DNA from 3 places in the Paenibacillus lutimineralis genome. Region 2 is predicted to be linked to each of the others. Evidence: riboswitches for the same ligand, from Rfam matches in the RefSeq annotation. Region 2 holds a riboswitch; each other region holds the start of a gene.

Region 1 (3,624 bases), 1.3 Mb from region 2:
CACTATGGTAATATATTGGATAGCATGATCGTTGAATAGAAGAATATAATGAATTAATATCTCATGTACGAATCGTATGTAAGAATGATATGGGGATATTTTTTGAGAACGAACGGGAGGTAGGAATTAAAATGCCGTTTACACCGCAGGAAATAGAAGCGCATTTAGAGAGACTGGAAGGATGGGAGCTAGAAGAAGGACGATGGATCGTTCGCAAATATACCTTCTCTAATTATATGAAGGGAATCGCTTTTGTCGATGAGGTTGCAGCCATATCGGAAGCGTTCAATCATCACCCTTTTATAACCATTGACCATAAAACAGTGACGCTTCGGCTGACATCATGGGAGGAAGGCGGAATAACGGCCGTTGATATTAAAGAAGCACAGCAGTATAACGAGGCATTTGAGAAAGCACGTTCTGTAGGCTGATGCATCGATAAGCTCTATAGCCAGGCTGAAAGAGGAGTACTATGAATCTTTACAGCCGGCTCGTATAGAACAACGCCCCCAAGGGACTTCCTTGGCGGGCGTTGTTCGTGTTACGGTTATTTTTGCTCCGCAAGCCACAGGGCTACGTTCGCAATTTCTTCGTCCTTCAGCCTATCCTTGAAGGTTGGCATTTGTCCTTTGCCTTTCTTGATGATGCCGTAGAGCTGATCCGCTGATAATGTAGCTCCGATTTTCTGCAAATTCGGACCAACTTGACCTTGCAGTTGATCGCCATGGCAACTGATACAGTTTGCCTTGATAATAGCATCGGCCTGATCAGCATTGAGTGTAATTTCAGGCATGGTTGGTTTGGCCTCTTTGGCCACTTCTTCTTTACCAGGTAAGGTGAAAATCAACACGATGGCCATAATGAATGCCACGCCGAGTAATCCGCTCATGATCCATTTCTGCACACGAATCGCCCCTTTATGTAAGCTATCCATTCCATTATACCGGAACATCGCAGTGGATCATAGCATTTGTGACAAAAAAAGTAATGATAATTTAGTGTTTTCTTGAAAATATATGCAAATCATCACAGACAACATTAAAGTTCGTTGTGGCCAGGATCTTCTCCCTTAGGGAATCCGCGAAATACCATACAATAGTAAGGCTTGGAAATGCCGCCGGGCGTCATCTTCTCATATAGGTCCGTAATGACGAAGCCCGATTTCTGGTACGCTCGGATCGCTCTTTTGTTCCAGGTCAGTACCTCGAGATCCACCTCATTACTAGGCTTACGACGCAGCGCCTCCTCCGCGATCGCGATGACAAATGATTTACCATAGCCGTGACCACATAAATCAGGTCTCATCCCGACCCCAATACGGGTTACTCCTTTGAGAGGGAAGTATTGGGCAAAGCCAGCGAGCTCGCCGGTCTCATCCAATAGGGAGGCGTATTGTTCGGCCCGTAGTGCAGGATTGCCGAATTCTACATCGAGCGCCTTCATCTGTTCCCAAGGGAGCCAGCTATATACGTCATAGGGAGAATCGTAGCGCCAGGTGCAGATATCTGCGCCATGGTCTTCTTCCATAGGTACAATAAGAAATTTCGGAATATACTTTTCCATATTTACGCCTCCTTGCTTATTGCATGATAGGATGGATGCCTAGATTACCTTTTTAAACTCACTCTAACGGGAATTCTATTCCTTGTAAAGGTGTTAGCGCGATTTTAGAATATTTTGCTTACCCAATACGTTGTAGAAGCGGATATAAAAAAATGCAACTGATTCCGGGCTTGGAATCAACTGCATTATATAGATAAATGATGATAAATGAATGAATGAAAGTCAAATGGTTGAACGCTGGAGATTAAGCTTGGGCATACAGAGAATAAGTATATTGACTAAGGATACGCTTGGCGCCGACATAACGCGCTTTGTAGTAGCTATTGCTCAAGCTGTCGATACGAACGCCCTTGGATGAGGAGGAATGCGCGAATTCTCCATTACCAACATAAATGCCTACATGGGACACGCCACTACCCGTCGTATTGAAGAAGACGAGATCGCCAGGCTTCAACTGGCTCTTGCTTACTGCAGTGCCTTGCTTGAACTGATCCGTCGATACACGAGGTAGGGTTACGCCCATTTTCTGATATACATATTTGGTGAAGCCTGAGCAGTCAAAACCGCTACTGGCGCTGATTCCACCTAGTCTGTAAGGTGTACCGTATACCGAGTCAACAACATTAGTTAGAGTGGTGCTCGCAAAAGCATTGCCGCTTTGCATAGTGAAGAAGATGGCTAGGCTTGCTGCGGCTGCGATGATTGTTTTTCTCAAGATGTAAACTCCTTCCAAGGCCTGCGAGGTTAGCTTGCGGATTCGGTTGAAGGTTCCCTATGGCAGCGTGATAGCGGCCAATTCACCCCAGATGGTTCCCCCGTTTCCCGGGTGCTTAGGAATTCGGCTGTTCTTAGTTGATTCACCCAAAAGTTACGATAGTTACAATAAAGTTTACAAACTTGTTACTATTACATTGGTCATTTTACCAAACCCGCCCAGGTTTGACAAGCTTGTCGATAGATTTGATCTGTAAGTCTGTGTTTATATTTGAGTGCATAGGCATAAAGGGCCAGAAGTAGGGGGAATGCAGGCCCTTAGGCAAATAAAAAACCCGCGGTTGTGATTCTAATTGAATCGCCGCGGGCTTAAAATTCGTTATTATTCTACATCATCGTGATCTGTAACTTCTCCAGTAGCATCTTCGTACTTGTCAGAACTCATAACGCGCTTAGCTCCAACATAACGGTCTACATAATATTTCTCGCTCAATTTGCTAATTACAACGCCCTTGGAAGTGGAAGCGTGAGCAAATTTGCCTTCACCTACATAAACACCCACATGAGATATGCCTTTGCCTGAAGTGTTGAAGAACACCAGGTCGCCGGCGAGTAGTTCATCCTTGGATATGGATTCGCCCATTTTATATTGCGATCCCGATTGGTGAGGAAGCTTGATACCGATTTTGGAGAATACATACATCGTAAATCCTGAGCAGTCAAACCCAGAAGTCGTTGTACCACCGGATACATACTTCGTTCCGAGCGCTCCATCAATAGCAGAGTCTAATTTGGAGTCTGCGAAAGCGCTGCCAGTTCCGATGGAGAAGAGCAATGTAACACCAAGAGCTAATGTAGTTAACTGTTTCTTCAAGAAAAATACTCCTTCCGATTGCCTACGAGGTTAGCTTACGGATTCGGTTGAAGGTTCCCTATGATCCCTCTCTAGCGAGATCAATTCACCCAAAGTGGTTCCCCCGTTCCCCGTTAAGGGAATTCGGCCATGATTTCGTAAATAATTGTTATAATTACACTCGCTATTGCTATTACTTGACTTATTATGACAATAATGATTACAAAACTGTTACTGAATTTCTGCTGTTGTTATTGTAACAAAGAGAAGTATATTTTGGCAATGGTTAATTCACAAGATTCAGAGAGAAAAACAAAGAACAAGGCCTCCGATTCTGGCGGAGGCCTTGTGGTATAAGGGATTGTAATAGTGAAAAAAAATTAACTTTTTTGTGATTTCATTTCCCATAGTTGATATTGAGAGGTTATTTCCCAAACTCTAAACAAACTTCGTATGAAAGGATAGCTTTGCTGCAGAATAAGAGCGAGTATTCC
Region 2 (3,624 bases):
ATGAATCCAACCGAGCCCCGGGCCCAGCAGCATCCCTGTTGCAATATAGACTGCTACATCCGGGAGCTTGAGAATGGAAGCAATTTTCCCCGAAATCATGCCCACGGTAATAACAAATAAAATCAAAATAAGTAAGTGCCTGATGGCCTCGGTAGCTGCAGATTCCATCTATTATCACATCCCAGGGATAGATTAGGAAATATTCTCGTTGACCATCATCTCGAACTCTTCAACATTCTCATTGGAGCCGATAATGACCATGATGTCTCCGGTTTTCAATTGATCCATCGCTGTCGGCGCAACGATAACGCCATTCTCGCGATGAATAGCCACAATCGTGCAGCCAAAGCGAGCTCGTGGATGAAGCTCCCCTACATTTTTACCGTTAAGGCATTCAGGAACGTTCATCTCCACGATGCTGTAATTTTTGGACAATTGGATATAATCCAGCAGATTCGGCGTCACCAATTGGTGCGCTACCCGAATGCCCATATCCCGCTCCGGAGAAATAACCCGATCCACGCCCAGCTTCTCCAGTGCCCTACCGTGTAGTACAGAGATCGCCTTGGCTACTACCATCGGCAAGCCGAGATCTTTAAGCAGAATCGCCGCCAGTATGCTCATTTGAATATCATTGCCAATCGCTACGATCCCGCAATCAAAGTTACGCACTCCTAGCGATTTGAGAACCTCTTCATCCGTTGCGTCAGCCACGACGGTATGGGTCAGCTTATCGCTCCATTCATTTACAATTTCCTCATCCCTGTCGATTCCCAGTACCTCATAACCGAGATCCATCAGTTCCAGTGCCAAACTAGATCCGAAACGCCCCAGTCCGATCACTACAAACTGCTGTGTTTTCATGCTTAACCTTCCCCTTATCCAATAATAATTTTACCTTCCGGATGTCTATATAATTCTTTGCCTTTCTTCGGCCCAAGCGCATAGGCCATCGTCAGTGGCCCAAGCCGTCCGGCAAACATAGTGAAGCTGATAATAAATTTACCTATCACTGTTAATTTACCCGTTAACCCCACTGTCAAGCCAACCGTGCCAAAAGCCGAAGTCGTCTCGAACAGGATGCTCAGGAAGCTTGCACTCTCGGTCGTCGATAGCACCATTGATACCGCGATGACGAGGAACAAGGATAACATCGTCAGCGTGACCGCTTTGAAGATACGGTCCTGAGTCAGACGATAGCGGAACAGCACAAGATCAGACCGCCCGCGAATCATCGAGATTACAGCGCCGATCAGAATCATAAAGGTCGTTGTCTTAATCCCACCCCCGGTAGAGCTCGGGGAAGCACCGATAAACATAAGGATGACCATAAAGAATTGAGTTGCCTGCCTTAGCGAGCCCAGGTCGACCGTATTTGCCCCCGCCGTCCGCGGCGATACCGACTGGAAGAAGGAAGCCCATATCTTTTCTCCCCAGCTAAGGCTTGAGAATGTGCCTGGATTCGTAAACTCAAATACGTAAATAACCAAAGCCCCAACCAAAATAAGCGAAGCTGTCATCGTCAATACCACTTTGGAATGAAGCGATAACTTACGGTGTTTCCGGAAGTCAACGAGATCCGACAACACGATGAATCCAAGGCCCCCAGATACAATCAGGAACATCGTCACCAGGTTAACAATCGGATCGCCTACATAGCGAGTAAGGCTCTGGTAATGACCGAACAAGTCAAAACCAGCATTATTAAACATGGACACTCCATGGAATATTCCAAAATATAGCGCGCGTCCAAACGGCATATCAAAGGACCAGCGAATCGTATAGATTAACGCGGCGCTACTCTCAATGACCAGGGAATAGATCAGAACCTTGCGAATCAAGCGGACGATCCCTTCCATCGTGTTCTGGTTCATCGCCTCTTGCAGCAAAAGACGGTCCTTGAGCGATATTCTACGTTTGAATACGAGCGAGAATAAGGTTGCCACGGTCATGAACCCGAGACCGCCCGTCTGAATCAGCAGCATAATCACGACCTGACCGAACGTAGAATAATATGTCCCTGTATCCACGACGATCAATCCAGTCACACAGGTTGCTGAAGTTGCGGTAAACAGCGCATCAACGAATGGTAAGGATTCCCCTGTTGTACTTGAGATCGGCAGCATTAACAGTAGTGCTCCAACGAGAATAATGGCTGCGAAGCCCAATACTAAAATCTGTGGCGGGGAAAACCTGAACCATTTTACCCACATGTTTAACTGCAACTTAATCACTCCATCCTTTTTGTAGCAAAGAAAAAAAGCACTGGAAATCCAATGCTTATTGATTGGTCCCTGCTCAAAGGCCTACGAGGTTAGCTGACGGATTCGGACATGAACGGTTGCCCTATTCGCTTGAATCCTTGGAATATCCAGGAATTCAGCGAAACTCACCCCTAAAAATCGGTTCCCCCGTTTTCGTAAAGAAATTCGGCCATTTAATATTTTATTGTTTCATTGTTTTTCATTTCATTTTCGTCAAATGGATTATAAGCCTTATCGGCGTGTAATAACAAAGTTTCTTTTGGATTAAATAACTCGAAAAAGACGTAAAAGGCGTGAAACTATGATTATGATACTCCATTATCTGAGCCGTGCGAGACCTTACCAGAGATATTGCAGATTCTCGTGAACTATAGCCCGATTGGCGAACCTAAGGTCCCCTATGTTATCTTTAATTGAATGTGTTTTTTAAGAATTACGCCCAATGTCACCCCCGCTTCTAACTCACTGGTTACGACAAGCGGACACATTGAACAATTCCTTGTTTAGAAAAAAGTGTAAAAGGAGCTGTAAAAATGCAAACTTCCAAGAACTCACCTGGGATCTTGCTCAAACCTAAAGCACTCTGGATACTTGCTGCGATTGGATTGGTCCTCTTCATCGTCCTGCAGCTTTGGCTCCCTTCCGTGAACGAGCCGGAGCAACAATTAAGCAAGACCATCAGCAAAGATCAAGCCAGGCAAGCCGCCGCTTCGTTCGCTCAGACGGAGCTTGGCATCAACGGCAATTTTCAGAATGCTCACGTTACATACGATACAAAGCCTGAACTGTTCGGATATTTGACGAAGGAAAATTTAGTCGGCAAATATTCTAAATCCTATGGCAAACAATTTCCTTATGACGTCTTCCATGTTACCTTTACAGACCCGGATGACATATTAAGCCTCTTAAGCATCGACATAAATATGCAGGAGGGCAATGTCGTTGCCTTTGAGAAGGTCATCTCGACAAGTAATGCCACCAAGCAAACTTTACTCGACTACGGTCGCGAGAATACACTGTCTCTGGTGGCCCGGGAAGGCGATATCAGCCTGACTGATAAAGAGCAGCTAGTCCGCCCTTACCTGAAGACTCTAGGAGTGAGTGAAGCCGATCTGAAGTTGGCTACCACCGAAGGGCAATACGGTCTACTGTATGAATTGCCAAATTACGAGATCGGACAGTCACAGGCCCAGATACAATTTCATTTCGAATATGGCGCGGTAGCTTCAATGGAGACGAAGTTCACCGTTCCGAGTTCCTACAACGATTATCTCAGCGGTCAGAAGACGCTCGCCTACATCCTTACCTTTGCAGGCTATGGGCTACTCACCTTCGTTCTGGCTATTCTGGCGATCGTGTA
Region 3 (3,624 bases), 550 kb from region 2:
GCCGGATGTAATCATCCTGCCAGGCTCCAAGGATACGATTAGCGACTTGGCATTTCTGCGAGAACAGGGGCTGGACGGAGCGATTGAGCAGTATATGGAGAGCAGCACTCATTCGCAACTGGTCGGTATTTGTGGCGGATATCAGATGCTTGGCGATGTACTCCTTGATCCAGAGGCCGTTGAATCTGGCAAAGTGAATCAATCCCGTGGACTTGGCTGGCTGCCGCTGAGGACGACGTTTCTTCCTGGAAAAAAGACAATCCGCACCGCAGGACATGTTCTACCTGATGCCCCCCTCCACCTTTATTCGACGGAGCCTATTATCCCCGTTGGTGGCTACGAAATTCATTCCGGGGAGACGGTATACTCAAGCCAAGCTGGTTGTGTGTTAGAGTCATCTAACTCAGATACCGTAGTGAACTCAAACGATGTGACAAGAAGCACTGCTAGTAGGGAGAAAGAGGCAACTTCCTTATTCCTAGTTCAAAGCGTTGATGGAGAGGAACGAATGGAGGGAGTCTGTCGTATTGATGGGCGAGTGTTCGGTACGTATTTGCACGGTCTATTCAATAGTGATAGCTATCGCAGGGCTTGGTTGGATGGAATTAGACAAGCCAAGGGGCTGGAGCCTCTGGCTACGACATTCTCCGCCGCCGTAAGGCGAGAGATTGCGTTTGACCGACTTGCCGATCATGTAAGAGGGCATCTGGATATGGATCAAATATATGAGATTGCAGACCTTCCAAAGAATCCTCAGTTTTGACATACGCTTACATTTGTAATACGATGAATATACGCTTAATTTTCGAATGGTAAAGTCGAAAAGCGGGGGAACCATTTTTTGGGGCGAATCGTTGTGCATAGTACACGTAGGGAACCATCTTTCCCGAGTCCGTCAGCTAACCTCGTCAGCAGTGGATGGGTCATCATTTATACTGCTCTGCAATGACCCTGCTACGGGTCTTTTTGTGTTTATGGATCTTTTTATAATGACCCGTTATTACTCGGCATGTGATGCCTTGCGCTGCACTGTCATCTTTGGTTTCCGTGCTTCTTCTTTACGAATCGGCGTGTTGTAGAGATAAAGGAGGAGATGGTGTATGGCAAGCCCGAAGTACATTACAAATATCGATAGGGTGACGCAGTTGTCTCAAATGGAACGGGATCAACTTCGTCCGATTACTGACAAATTCGTGTTCCGGGCGAATGATTATTATTTGAATCTGATTGACTGGGACGATCCTAATGACCCGATTCGTAAGCTGGTTATTCCGAATACCGGGGAATTGCGGGAATATGGGCGCTGGGATGCTTCTGACGAGGATACGAATTATGTCGTACCTGGCTGTCAGCATAAGTATCGGACAACGGCGCTTCTGATCGTCTCTGAGGTATGTGGTGCTTATTGCCGCTACTGCTTCCGTAAGCGGTTGTTCCGCAATGATGTGAAGGAAGCGATGGCCGATGTAACACCGGGGATTGAATATATCTCCAGACATTCTGAGATCAACAATGTGTTATTGACGGGCGGGGATAGTCTGATTCTCGCAACTACCAAGCTGCGCACTATCCTCGAACGGCTGCGGTCGATCGATCATGTGAAGATCATCCGACTTGGCTCGAAAATCCCTGTCTTTAATCCGATGCGGATCTATGAGGATCCTGATCTATTGCAGTTGATCTCTGAATTTTCCTCAGCGGAGAAGCGCATTTATGTGATGGCGCATATTAATCATCCGCGGGAGATTACGGCGGAAGCGCGCAAATGCTTCGAGGCACTACATAAGGCTGGAGCCATTGTCGTGAATCAGACGCCGATCCTGAAGGGGATCAATGATGACGAGAAGGTGCTTGGGGAACTGCTCGACAAATTGTCCTGGGCAGGTGTAACACCTTATTATTTCTTCATCAACCGTCCGGTCGCCGGCAATTCCGATTTTGTTATTCCGCTGCAGCGGGCATATGAACTGGTGGAAGGGGCTAAGGCCCGTACTTCCGGCTTAGGCAAGCGCGTTCGCTTATCAATGAGCCATACATCCGGTAAAATCGAAATATTAGCGATCGAGAACGGAATGGCGTATTTGAAGTATCATCAGTCCCGTGATGATGAGTATGGGAAGTTCATGATGCTTGAATGTCCAGAAGATGCAGCCTGGTTTGATGATCTTCCTGGCAATGAGTCGTATTGGAAGAGACCCGAGAAGAAATTGGCCGAGGTCGTCTCGGTGAATGAATTATAAGAAGAATTGATTCTTTTAACACGGAAGAACCGCCGGAATCCCATTTCCGGCGGTTCTTCTTATGATCTATCCCTCTTAAACTTTGAATTTATTTATAGCCTCTCTCAAGGAAAGAGCATGATGATGGAGCTGTTCAATGGCTCCGACATGGTTCTTCATTTCTTCGATTTGCCGGCTGGTGTTGTTGGAGATTTCTTCGATGCTGAGAAGAGATTTTCCGGTAATATTGGCCGATTCTTCAACAGAGGCAGTTACTTCTTCCGTGCTGGCCGAGATTTCCTCGGTTGCCGCTGAGACGGATTGAACGCTGGAGTTAATCTCCGAGATCAGCTCGGTCAAATGGCTGAACGCCTGCTCTGCCTGATTCACTTGCTCCGTACCAGAACCAATCTCATTAGTGGCACGCTGCATCGTCTGCATTGAGCTTACAGTCTCTTCCTGAATGCTTAACAAGTTTTCGCTGATCTTCGTTGTGGCATCCTTCGTCTGTTCAGCAAGCAGGCGAATTTCTTCGGCGACGACGGAGAAGCCTTTGCCATGCTCTCCAGCCCGTGCTGCTTCAATTGCCGCATTCAGAGCCAAAATATGAACCTGTTTCGTAATACTTGTGATCAGGTCTACGACCTGAATGATGGATGAAGCACGTTCGTTCAAAGTTGAAATATGCGTGAGCAATGCTGCTGCGGCCTGCTCAACAAGTTGCATCTGACGGGTCGCCGACTTGGCCAGCTCATTCCCGTTGTCAGCCTCATCTGAAGCTTCACCAATGCGTTCTGTCACTTCAGCGGAGGAACCGGCGATATGCTGGATCCCTAGTGAGATCTCTTCCATTGCTCGGGCATTCTCTGCGGCCGCTCCGGCGATTACGGTGCTGCCTTTCTCAATTTTCTGCATCGAGTTGCCGGAATGCTCGATCAACTGCTGGAAGGTGTTCACAGACTGATAAATCTGATCGGAGCCTTGGATCACGCCATGGGAGCTATTTTGAACCTTGGTAATCATTTCTTTTAGCTCGGTAATCATCGTTTGGAAGCTGGCCGAGAGCTCAGCAATCTCATCATGTCCCGTAATGGTAATCTGTTGAGTTAAATCTCCTTGTGCCATTTGCCTAGTTACTGTAGCCAATTTCTTAATCGGCTTGATGATCCGTCTGCTGTTCACATAAGCTGCGATCAGAGCTAGGACAATGACAATGGCAGCGATTACGATTCCGGTCCATAAAATCTGATCTTCCTTCTGCTTGATAAAGTTCGCGTCCATACCTACAGCTAGAACAGCTGTGCTTCCAGACAGGCGGATATATGCAGTTTTGTGCACGCCATATTGATCACTGTACAGGTCGCTAACGCTCAGTTTGCCAGGATCTTTCATCTTCATCGCTTCC

The links. A riboswitch is a leader RNA that binds a small molecule or an ion and turns the genes downstream of it on or off. The one in region 2 is predicted to bind cyclic di-AMP.
Region 1: another riboswitch for cyclic di-AMP. It lies ahead of EI981_RS00505 (C40 family peptidase); the one in region 2 lies ahead of EI981_RS23665 (TrkH family potassium uptake protein).
Region 3: another riboswitch for cyclic di-AMP. It lies ahead of EI981_RS21465 (KamA family radical SAM protein); the one in region 2 lies ahead of EI981_RS23665 (TrkH family potassium uptake protein).

What each region holds. Positions count from the first base shown of each region.
Region 1 is NZ_CP034346.1:106,448-110,071, forward strand. Features, by position in the region: gene EI981_RS00490 (4a-hydroxytetrahydrobiopterin dehydratase) at 132-431, shown strand; gene EI981_RS00495 (c-type cytochrome) at 548-904, opposite strand; gene EI981_RS00500 (GNAT family N-acetyltransferase) at 1,039-1,563, opposite strand; gene EI981_RS00505 (C40 family peptidase) at 1,808-2,278, opposite strand; cyclic di-AMP (ydaO/yuaA leader) riboswitch at 2,282-2,417, opposite strand; gene EI981_RS00510 (C40 family peptidase) at 2,660-3,151, opposite strand; cyclic di-AMP (ydaO/yuaA leader) riboswitch at 3,155-3,290, opposite strand; gene EI981_RS00515 (hypothetical protein) at 3,511-3,624, opposite strand, start outside.
Region 2 is NZ_CP034346.1:5,348,954-5,352,577, forward strand. Features, by position in the region: gene EI981_RS23655 (cation:proton antiporter) at 1-168, opposite strand, end outside; gene EI981_RS23660 (potassium channel family protein) at 193-864, opposite strand; gene EI981_RS23665 (TrkH family potassium uptake protein) at 879-2,213, opposite strand; cyclic di-AMP (ydaO/yuaA leader) riboswitch at 2,289-2,445, opposite strand; gene EI981_RS23670 (CPBP family intramembrane glutamic endopeptidase) at 2,798-3,624, shown strand, end outside.
Region 3 is NZ_CP034346.1:4,800,834-4,804,457, reverse strand. Features, by position in the region: gene EI981_RS21470 (cobyric acid synthase) at 1-763, shown strand, start outside; cyclic di-AMP (ydaO/yuaA leader) riboswitch at 786-929, shown strand; gene EI981_RS21465 (KamA family radical SAM protein) at 1,101-2,240, shown strand; gene EI981_RS21460 (methyl-accepting chemotaxis protein) at 2,316-3,624, opposite strand, start outside.